Regions from separate parts of the Luteimonas galliterrae genome, predicted to be linked through region 1. Evidence: predicted binding sites of a transcription regulator. Region 1 holds the regulator's gene; each other region holds the start of a gene.

Region 1 (3,273 bases):
CGCACGCCCGAATTGGTCACCGTCACCCAGCCGGGTTTTATACTGCGCGGTCGCGGCTTCGAAACCAATTTGAAGACCAAGCAATACCAGTTCAAATCACAGGTCCGATCCAGCTATGACCCTTCGACCCGCCGTTAGCCTCGCCCTGCTCTGCGCCATGCTGGCGGCGGCTTCCGTCGCCTCGGTCGCGGCCAAGACCACCGACCGCAACCAGCCGATGAACATCTCGTCGGACCAGCAGGCCGGCACCTACACCGACAACAGCGTCAACGTGATCAGCGGCAACGTGCAGATCCAGCAGGGTTCGCTGGACATCCGATCGCAGCGCGCCGAAGTCACGCTGAAGAACGGCGAAGCCAGCCGCGTCGTGTTCACCGGCGCGCCGGTGGTGATGAAACAGCAGATGGACGACGGCTCGCCGATGACCGCTCGCGCCGACAAGATCGATTACGACATGATCGGCGAAAACATCGTGCTGATCGGCAACGCCTTCGTGGAGCAGCCGCGCGGCAGCACCAGCGGCCCGCGGATCAGCTACAACATGAAGACCGGCCGCATCGACAGCGGCGGCGACGGCAGCGGCGGCCGGGTCAAGACCACGATCATGCCCAAGTCCGCGCAGGCCCAGCCCGCTCAAGGGAAGAAGTAATGCTGGTCGCGCGCGGACTGCGCAAAACCTACCGTTCGCGCGAAGTGGTGCGCGATTTCGCGCTGACGCTGGACGCCGGCGAAGTGGTCGGCCTGCTAGGCCCCAACGGCGCGGGCAAGACCACCTGCTTCTACATGATCGTGGGGCTGGTGCCGGCCGACGCCGGCGAGATCGTGCTCGACGGCCGCGACATCACCACCGAACCGATGTACACCCGCGCCAAGCTGGGCGTGGGCTATCTGCCGCAGGAACCCTCGGTATTCCGCAAGCTGACCGTGGCCGACAACCTGCGCCTGGTGCTGGAGCTGCGCAACGATCTCGATTCCGACGGCCGCGAGCGAGAGCTGGCAAGCCTGATGGACGAACTGCAGGTGGGCCATGTGGCCGAGCAGATCGGCGCCAGCCTGTCCGGCGGCGAACGGCGCCGGGTCGAGATCGCGCGCGCGCTGGCCGCCCGTCCGCGGCTGATGCTGCTCGACGAGCCTTTCGCGGGCGTGGACCCGATCTCGGTGGGCGATATACAACGTATCGTCAGCCATCTCAAGGCCCGCGGGATCGGCGTGCTGATCACCGACCACAACGTCCGCGAGACCTTGGGCATTTGCGACCGCGCGTATATCCTGCATGAAGGCGGCGTGCTCGCGCAGGGGGCTCCGGACGCGCTGCTGTCGAACCCGGATGTCCGCCGCGTCTACCTCGGAGAAGGTTTCCGCCTGTAACGCACGGCCGCCGGGCCCGCCCGGATGCGTTGTCTGTTATGGATATGAAGCCCAGACTGCAGACCTCCCTGTCGCAACAGTTGGTGATGACGCCGCAATTGCGTCAGGCCATCCAGCTGTTGCAGATGTCGGCGGCCGAACTGGAGGCGGAAATCGCGGCGGCCGTGGAGAGCAACCCCCTGCTCGACTGGACCGACGAGGCCACGCCCCCGGAAATCGCCGTGTCCGACGGCGACCGCATGGGCAATGGCGACGCCACCGAAGCTCCGGCTGCGGCCCAGGAAGCCGATGAGCCTTGGACGATCGGCGAAGAGGCCTGGCGCGAACGCATCGGCCCCTCCTCCGACCGCGACGACGAGCACGACGATGCCGCCGAACGCGTCGCCGAGCCGGAAACGCTCAGCGACCACCTGCTCTGGCAACTGCACCTGACCCACCTCTCGCTGCGCGATCGGCGCATCGGCGCGATGCTGATCGACGCGCTCGACGGCGACGGCTATCTGCGCGAACCGATCGAAGCCATCGCCGAAAGCCTGCGCCCCGACGTCCACGCCAGCAACGAGGAAATCCTCGCCGTGCTGTGCCAGATCCAACGCTTCGACCCGGCCGGCGTCGGCGCGCGTTCGCTGGGCGAATGCCTGACGCTGCAACTGGCGTTGTTGCCGGACGAAACCCCGGGCAAAGCACTGGCGCTGCGGATCGCCGCAGGCCCGATCGAGCGCCTGCCCAAGGTCGGCATCGAAGGCCTCGCGCACGAGTTGGGCTGCGATTCCGCAGAAGTGACCCTGGCCGTGCAGGCCTTGCGCTCGCTCGACCCGCGGCCGGGCGCACAGATCGGCGGCATGGCCAACGACACCTATGTCACGCCCGATTGCGTGGTGTGGCGCCAACACGGCGTCTGGCGCACCGCGCTGGCGCACAACTATTCGCCGCGGGTATCGATCCACCGCGGTTACGAACGCATGATCGGCGGCGCCTCGCAAGCGGACGCCGGCTATCTGCGCGGCCGGCTGCAGGAAGCGCGCTGGCTGCTGCGCAGCATCGAGGCGCGCGGCGAAACCCTGCTCAAGGTGATGCGCTGCCTGGTGCGCCAGCAATCGGGTTTCCTGGAATTCGGCGAACAGGCGCTGCGCCCGCTGACCCTGCGCGAGGTCGCCGGCGAAGTCGGCCTGCACGAATCGACCGTATCGCGCGCGATCGCGCGCAAATACGTGCGCACGCCGCGCGGCACGGTGCCGTTGCGCGCCTTCTTCGCTTCGGGCATCGACACCGAGGGCGGCGGCGGCGCCTCCAGCACCGCCATCCAGGCCATGATCCGCGAACTGATCCAGGGCGAAAACCCGCGCAAACCCTTGTCCGACGCCAGTCTGGCGCTGTCGCTGAAGGCCGCCGGCGTGCCGGTCGCGCGCCGCACCGTGGCAAAATACCGCGAGGCGATGCACATCCCCTCCTCCCATGAACGCATCCGGATCGGCTGATGCCGACCGATGGTCTTTTGGCTTAACCTAGGTTTCACCCTAGCCTTGCTGCCTATCGGCGAAGCTGGGCACGTAGGGTGGGCCTTGGCCCACCATCGCGACTCCCATGCCGTGATGGTGTCCCGCCGAAGCGGTGTCCAAGGCACACCCACGCAGTCAACAACAAGCAGGAGGTCCCGATGCGCATCGAAACCCACGGCCAGCAAATCGAAATCACGCCGGCCCTGCGCGATTACGTCGAAACCAAGCTCGCCCGCCTGGAGCGGCATTTCGACCAGCCGTTCGACGTACGCACCCAGCTCAGCATCGACAAACCCGACCATCGCGCCGAAGCCACAGTCAATCTGGCCGGCCGCACCCTGCATGCCGACGCCAACGCCATCGACATGTACGCCGCCATCGACCTGCTCGCCGACAAGCTCGACCG
Region 2 (3,273 bases), on a different contig from region 1:
GACGCCATCGTGACGGCGAACAAGGGCAGCGCGATGCCGAACACCGCGGCTAGCGACAGCGACGGCATCGTGAAGATCGGCCGCGCCAGCTGCAGATGCACCTGGTCCAGGCGCAGCGTGCCCATGCCCGCAGCGATGGCGATGCCGACCAGCAGCGTGGCGATCACCGCATATCGCGGAAACCAGCGCCGTCCGCACAAGTAAGCGACGAGCATGGCCAAGGCCATCGCCAGCTGCGACTGCATGGCCACGAAAGCGTCGAGCCCGAAACGCAACAGCACGCCGGCCAGCATGCCCGAGGCCAGCGAGAGCGGAATCTTGCGCATGCCGCGCTCGAACCAGCCGCTGAAGCCGGCGACCAGGATCAGCAGCGCGCACAGCACGAACGCGCCGATCGCTTGCGACAGCGGCAAGCCCGACGTGGTGGTGATCAGCATCGCCGCGCCCGGCGTCGACCATGCCGTCACCACCGGCACGCGGTAGCGCAGCGACAGGCCGATGCAGGTGATGCCCATGCCCAGGCCGAGCGCCCAGATCCACGAGCTGATCTCGTCAGGCGAGGCGCCCAGCGACTGCGCCGCCTGGAACACGATCACCGCCGAACTGGCGAAGCCGACCAGCACGGTGACGAAGCCGGCGACGATCGCCGACAGCGACAGATCGCGCAGGTAACGCGAGGCGCCGCCTGGCGCGTGTTCGTTCACTGAGCCGGCACCAGCAACAGCAAGGCGATGCCGAGCACGAAGCGGTACACCGCGAACGCCGTGAAGCGATGGCTCTGGATGTATTGCAGCAACCATTTCACCGCGATGAAGGCGGTGACGGCCGATGCGACGAATGCGATCCCCAGCTCGCCCCAGTTCTCGTGCGCCGCGCCGCCGTTGCGCATGACGTCGACGAGCTCGTAGCCGGTCGCGGCGAACATGGTCGGGATGCCGACCAGGAAGGCGAACTCGGTGGCGGCCGCGCGGTTCGTGGTGCCGGCGAGCAGCGCGACGAAGATCGTCGCGCCCGACCGCGATGTGCCAGGAAATACGCCCGCAACGACCTGGGCGATGCCGACCAGTACCGCCGCGGTCCAGGAAATTTCGCTGCGCTCGCCGAGTTTCTCCGCACGCTTGGCCGCCAGTTGCTCGGCCGCGATCATCCAGATGCCGCCCAGGATCAGCGCCCAGGCCACCGGTGCGACGGTTTCGGGCAGTACCCAGCCGGCCGCTTTCACCAGCAGGCCGCCAGCTGCGGTGAAGCCGAAGGCGACCGCCAGCTTCAGCGCGTAATCGCGGTTCTGCTTGTCGCGAAAACCGACCAGCAATTGCCACAAACGTTGCCGGTAGATCAGCACCACCGCCAGGATCGCGCCCGCCTGGATCGAGATGTTGAACAAGTCCGAGCGCCGTCCCAGCCAATGCTCGGCGATCAGCAGATGGCCGGTGCTGGAGATGGGCAGGAATTCGGTGATGCCTTCGATGATGCCCAGTAGCAGGGCGGCCAGCAGGTCGGTCATGGGGCGAAAGACGGCTCCGAAACGGTTTTGTTTTTGTAGAGCGGGGCTTGCCCCGCAGCTCTGCGCCTGCGCTTTTGTAGGAGCGGCTTTAGCCGCGAGCTTTTCCGGTCCGAAGGTCTTGGTGGAAAGCTCGCGGCTAAAGCCGCTCCTACGAAGAACTAAAGCAGCGGAGCAAGCTCCGCTCTACAGCGCGTCGCTGGCGCAGCATAGCCGATTGGCTGTTTGCACCATGACGATGCCAACACTGACAATGGCGCACTAATTTGGTGCGATTACTGCATTTTCATTCAAAATAATTCATAAAAATCAATATTTTATTCTTTGGCACGGGGCTTGCGATAGCAGTGGGTATCCCAACCCAAGGCCGTGCCATGTCTTACGACAACGTCGAAAAACTCATGAAGGACCACAAGGTCGAATTCGTCGACCTGCGCTTCGCAGACATGCGCGGCGTGCAGCACCACGTCACCTTCCCCAAGTCGATCATCGAGCCCGGCCTGTTCGAGGACGGGAAGATGTTCGACGGCTCCTCGATCAGCGGCTGGAAGGGCATCAACGAGTCGGACATGGTGCTGCTGCCCGATCCGTCGACCGCCTTCCTCGACCCGTTCACCGCCGATCCCACGCTCGTGCTGGTTTGCGACGTGCTCGACCCGGCCACGATGCAAGCCTACGGCCGCGATCCGCGCGGCGTCGCCAAGCGCGCCGAGGCCTATCTGAAAGCCAGCGGCATCGCCGACCAGGCCTTCTTCGGCCCTGAGCCGGAATTCTTCATCTTCGATTCGGTGCGCTACGCCAACGAGATGGGCCACACCTTCTTCCACATCGATTCGGAAGAAGCGCATTGGAACTCGGCCAAGGAATACGATGGCGGCAACAGCGGTTATCGCCCCGGCATCAAGGGCGGCTATTTCCCGGTCGCGCCGCTCGACTCGCTGCACGACATGCGCGCCGAGATGTGCAAGACCCTGGAGCAGGTGGGCATCGAAGTGGAAGTGCACCACCATGAAGTGGCCAACGCCGGCCAGTGCGAGATCGGCACCAAATTCAACTCGCTGGTCAAGAAGGCCGACGAGCTGCTGACCATGAAGTACATCATCAAGAACGTCGCCTTCCGCAACGGCAAGACCGCGACCTTCATGCCCAAGCCCATCGTCGGCGACAACGGCAGCGGCATGCACGTGCACCAGTCCCTGGCCAAGGGAGGGGTGAACCTGTTCAGCGGCGACGGCTACGGCGGCCTGAGCCAGATGGCGCTGTGGTACATCGGCGGCATCTTCAAGCACGCGCGCGCGATCAATGCGTTCGCCAACTCGACCACCAACTCGTACAAGCGCCTGGTGCCGGGCTTCGAAGCGCCGGTGATGCTGGCCTATTCGGCGCGCAACCGTTCGGCCTCGTGCCGCATTCCGTACGTCGCCAATCCGAAGGCGCGCCGCATCGAGATCCGCTTCCCCGATCCGATGAATTCCGGCTACCTGATCTTCGCCGCGCTGATGATGGCCGGCCTGGACGGCATCAAGAACCAGATCGATCCGGGCGGCCCGAGCGACAAGGACCTGTACGACCTGCCGCCGGAAGAGGAGAAGGGCATCCCGACCGTGTGCCATTCGCTCGACCAGGCGCTGGAAGCGCTGGACAAGGATCGCGAGTTCCTCAAGGCCGGCGGCGTGTTCACCGACGACTTCATCGACGGCTACATCGCGCTGAAGATGAAGGAAGTGACCGCGTTCCGCGCCGCCACGCATCCGCTCGAGTACCAGATGTAC
Region 3 (3,273 bases), on a different contig from region 1:
CAGCCGTCCAGCAGGATGGCGGCGCTCATCGCGCGCCCTCCGATGGCAGGGCGCGCCACTGTTCGCGCTCGACAAGGAGCGTGCGCGCCAGGTCGGCGTCGGCCACTTCGAATTGCTCGCCGCGGCGCAGATCCTTCACCGCCACCACGCCCTTGGCCGCTTCGTCGCCGCCGCGGATCACCACGAAGCGGATGCCGGCGCGGTCGGCGTATTGCAGCTGCTTGGCCAGCTTGCGCGGTTCGAGCTGGGTTTCGACGTTCAGGCCGGCCGCGCGCAGATGCTGCGACAGCGACAGCGCGTGATCCAGGCCTTCATCGTCGAGCAAGGTCACCAACACATCGACCGAACTCTCCGCCGTGGCGATCACACCCGCCTCGCGCAACTGCCAGAACAACCGGGTCAAACCGATCGAGATGCCCACGCCGGGCAGCTTGGACTTGGTGTAATGGCTGGCCAGGTTCTCGTAACGGCCGCCCGAGCAGATCGAGCCGATCTGCGGGTGCGCATCGAGCGTCGTCTCGTAGACCAGGCCGGTGTAGTAATCCAGGCCGCGCGCGATCGACAGGTTGATGGCGTAGCGCGATTCCGGCACACCCATCGCCTTGAGCCGCTGCAGCACTTCGCGCAGCTCGTCGCGCCCTTCTTCGAACAGAACGGTGCCGGCGCCGAGCGCGGCGAGCTTGGCCAGCGCATCATCGTGGCCGCGCGAACGCACTTGCGAGAACGCCATCAGCTTGGCGATCGCACCGGCGGCCAGGCCGAAGCCCTCGCCGGCCAGCGTCGCGCGCACCGCTTCCTCGCCGCGTTTGTCGAGCTTGTCGATCTCGCGCAGCACGGCGATCTGATGTTCGCCTTCTATGCCTAGGCCTTCGAAATAGCCGCGCAACAGCTTGCGGTGGTTGAGCTGGATGGTGAAGTCGCCGATCGCGAGCGCCTCGAACACGGCCTGGATCACGGCCGGGATTTCGGCGTCGTGGCGGATCGACAGCGAATCCTTGCCGATCACGTCGATGTCGCACTGGTAGAACTCGCGGAAACGCCCGCGCTGGGCGCGCTCGCCGCGATAGACGCGCTGCATCTGGTAGCGCCTGAACGGGAACGCGAGTTCGTGTTCGTGCTCGGCCACGTAACGCGCCAGCGGCACGGTCAGGTCGAAACGCAGGGCCAATTCGGGCGTGCCTTCGCCGCCCTTTTCCAGGGCGCCGGTCGATTGGACGAAGTAAACCTGCCGCTCGGTCTCGCCGCCGGACTTGGTCAGCAGCACCTCCGACAGCTCCATCACCGGGGTTTCCACCGGCAGGAAGCCGAAGCGCTCGAAAGTCAGGCGGATCGTGTCCAGCATGCGCTGGAACGCGATCTGGTCGCGGGGCAGCAGCTCCATGACGCCGGGCGGGGTGCGGGGCTTGATCAAGCGGAGACTCCGGAACGCTTGCAAAGAATCCGCACAGTGTAGCGGCGCAGCGCTTTTCCCTCTCCCTTTATGGGAGAGGGGCAGGCCGAAGGCCAGGGAGAGGGCCGGCTTTTCGCGCCATGTGGCAGTGAGAGCAAAGCACGCTTCGCTGCGCTCGCGCTCCCCTCTCCTGCCCTGCGGGCATCCTCCTCGCAAAGGGGGAGGAAAAGCTAGCCGCAATGGCGCGCTTCGCATCGATGGACGCCGGCAGCTATTGCCCCGCCCCCGCCCCAATCACTACAATGCGCGGCTCACCTGTCGGGGTGTAGCTCAGTCTGGTAGAGCGCTACGTTCGGGACGTAGAGGTCGCAGGTTCGAATCCTGTCTCCCCGACCATTGATCTCCGTAACTCCCCCTATCGCCCACCGTTGTTGGTCGCACCCAACGAGCGTGGGCTTTTTTGTCTTCGTAGCTTATTTTACCCAGATTAAATTATTGGCACGCCCCTTGCGAAGAGTCAACAAACTGTGACGTAAATCACATAACATGTTGGCCGCTCGTTCTTTGAGCGTACAGGGGGATACCAATGTCGATCATGCGTCCGGCGCCTTTGGCGCTGGCACTGCTCATAGCGTGCGCGTCTTCAATCTGCCCTGCAGCGGCCATATCCGACACGCCGCGCAACGCAGACCTCAGCAGCTCGTTGGCCGAAATACGCGCGCTGCGGGACCAGCGCCAGTGGCTATCCGCATTGGCGCTGATCGAGCGGTCCGCGGCGGCTTACCCCAACGACGACACGCTGTACGTATTGCGTGTGAACACCTTGTCGGAAATCGGTGCGCGTCATCGCGCCTGGACGCTGTACCGGGCCCGCCCCGCGCTGTTCAGCGCCGAGGAAGCGCAGCGAATAGAAGCCGACCGGCTCGCGCGCATGACCTCGTGGAGCCGGATTTACGTGGCCGACGAGAAGCATCTGCTGGACGAGGCGCACGCGACCGACCGCGCGACCAGCGACTATCTGGGACGGGCCGGCCTCGATCCGGCCACCCTTCCCTTGCGTCTGCGCCTGGACCGCCTGGACCTGCTGAATCGGCTCGCCAGGCACCAAGAAGTGGTCGACGAATACGCGCGCCTCGAACAGCAGGGCCAAGCGGTTCCCGGCTACACGATGGCCGTCGTCGGCGATTCGATGATGGCGCTGCAGCGGCCCGAGGAAGCCGCGGCCGCATTCGAAGCCGCCACGGCAGCGGATCCCGGCAACATCGACCTGCAGGTACAGCATGCCTATGCGCTGATGGAAAGCGAGCGCTTCGACCTGGCCCTGCCCGCGTTCGAGTCCCTGGTCGACGCCAATCCTCCCTGGCCTTACGCCGACGGCTCGCCTCGCCCCTACGCCAACTGGAAACGCTACGAAGCCGAAACCAACTACGCGATGGCGCGCTCCTACGGCGAAGACCTGGCCGGCGCGCAGGCCATGCTGGAACCGCTGGCCGCGATCGCGCCCAACAACGACGGCCTGCAGTCGTCGCTGGGCACCGTGTACGAACGTCGCGGCTGGAATACGCGCGCGCTGGAGCGCCACCGCATGGCGACCACCCTCGACCCGCTCAGCATCCAGGGCCGCGTCGGCCAGGTGGAAACGCTCATGGCGTTGCAGCGCAGCGACTTGGCGCGTCCGATCCATCGGGATCTGGTCGCCACGCACGGCGATGCGCTGTCGGTCAAGCAGGCCGACAAGCTCTGGAACCTGCATCAGGGCTGGCAATGGCGCGTATTCGCCGGCGCCGGGCGCGGCGATGGCGATGGCAGCAGCGCGTCGCCTCTGGGCAGCCGCGATGCGATCTACGGTTTCGAAGTGGCGAGCCCGCTGCACGACGACCGCT

Evidence for each region. The regulator sigma-54, encoded in region 1, starts transcription at its own class of promoters, with help from an activator protein. The targets are predictions, from matches to a motif close to TGGCACGNGCNTTGC.
Region 2: a site for sigma-54 is predicted at 1,827-1,841, ahead of glnA (type I glutamate--ammonia ligase). Genes of this name have one in related genera too.
Region 3: a site for sigma-54 is predicted at 1,887-1,901, ahead of pgaA (poly-beta-1,6 N-acetyl-D-glucosamine export porin PgaA). Genes of this name have one in related genera too.

Annotation. Positions count from the first base shown of each region.
Region 1 is NZ_JAMBEP010000002.1:170,393-173,665, forward strand. Features, by position in the region: gene lptC (LPS export ABC transporter periplasmic protein LptC) at 1-138, shown strand, start outside; gene lptA (lipopolysaccharide transport periplasmic protein LptA) at 116-649, shown strand; gene lptB (LPS export ABC transporter ATP-binding protein) at 649-1,368, shown strand; gene M2650_RS11470 (RNA polymerase factor sigma-54) at 1,413-2,846, shown strand; gene hpf (ribosome hibernation-promoting factor, HPF/YfiA family) at 3,026-3,273, shown strand, end outside.
Region 2 is NZ_JAMBEP010000004.1:19,462-22,734, forward strand. Features, by position in the region: gene M2650_RS14415 (benzoate/H(+) symporter BenE family transporter) at 1-704, opposite strand, end outside; gene M2650_RS14420 (undecaprenyl-diphosphate phosphatase) at 701-1,504, opposite strand; gene glnA (type I glutamate--ammonia ligase) at 1,876-3,273, shown strand, end outside.
Region 3 is NZ_JAMBEP010000001.1:988,845-992,117, forward strand. Features, by position in the region: gene M2650_RS04475 (HAL/PAL/TAL family ammonia-lyase) at 1-29, opposite strand, end outside; gene hisS (histidine--tRNA ligase) at 26-1,411, opposite strand; tRNA gene M2650_RS04485 (tRNA-Pro) at 1,710-1,786, shown strand; gene pgaA (poly-beta-1,6 N-acetyl-D-glucosamine export porin PgaA) at 1,986-3,273, shown strand, end outside.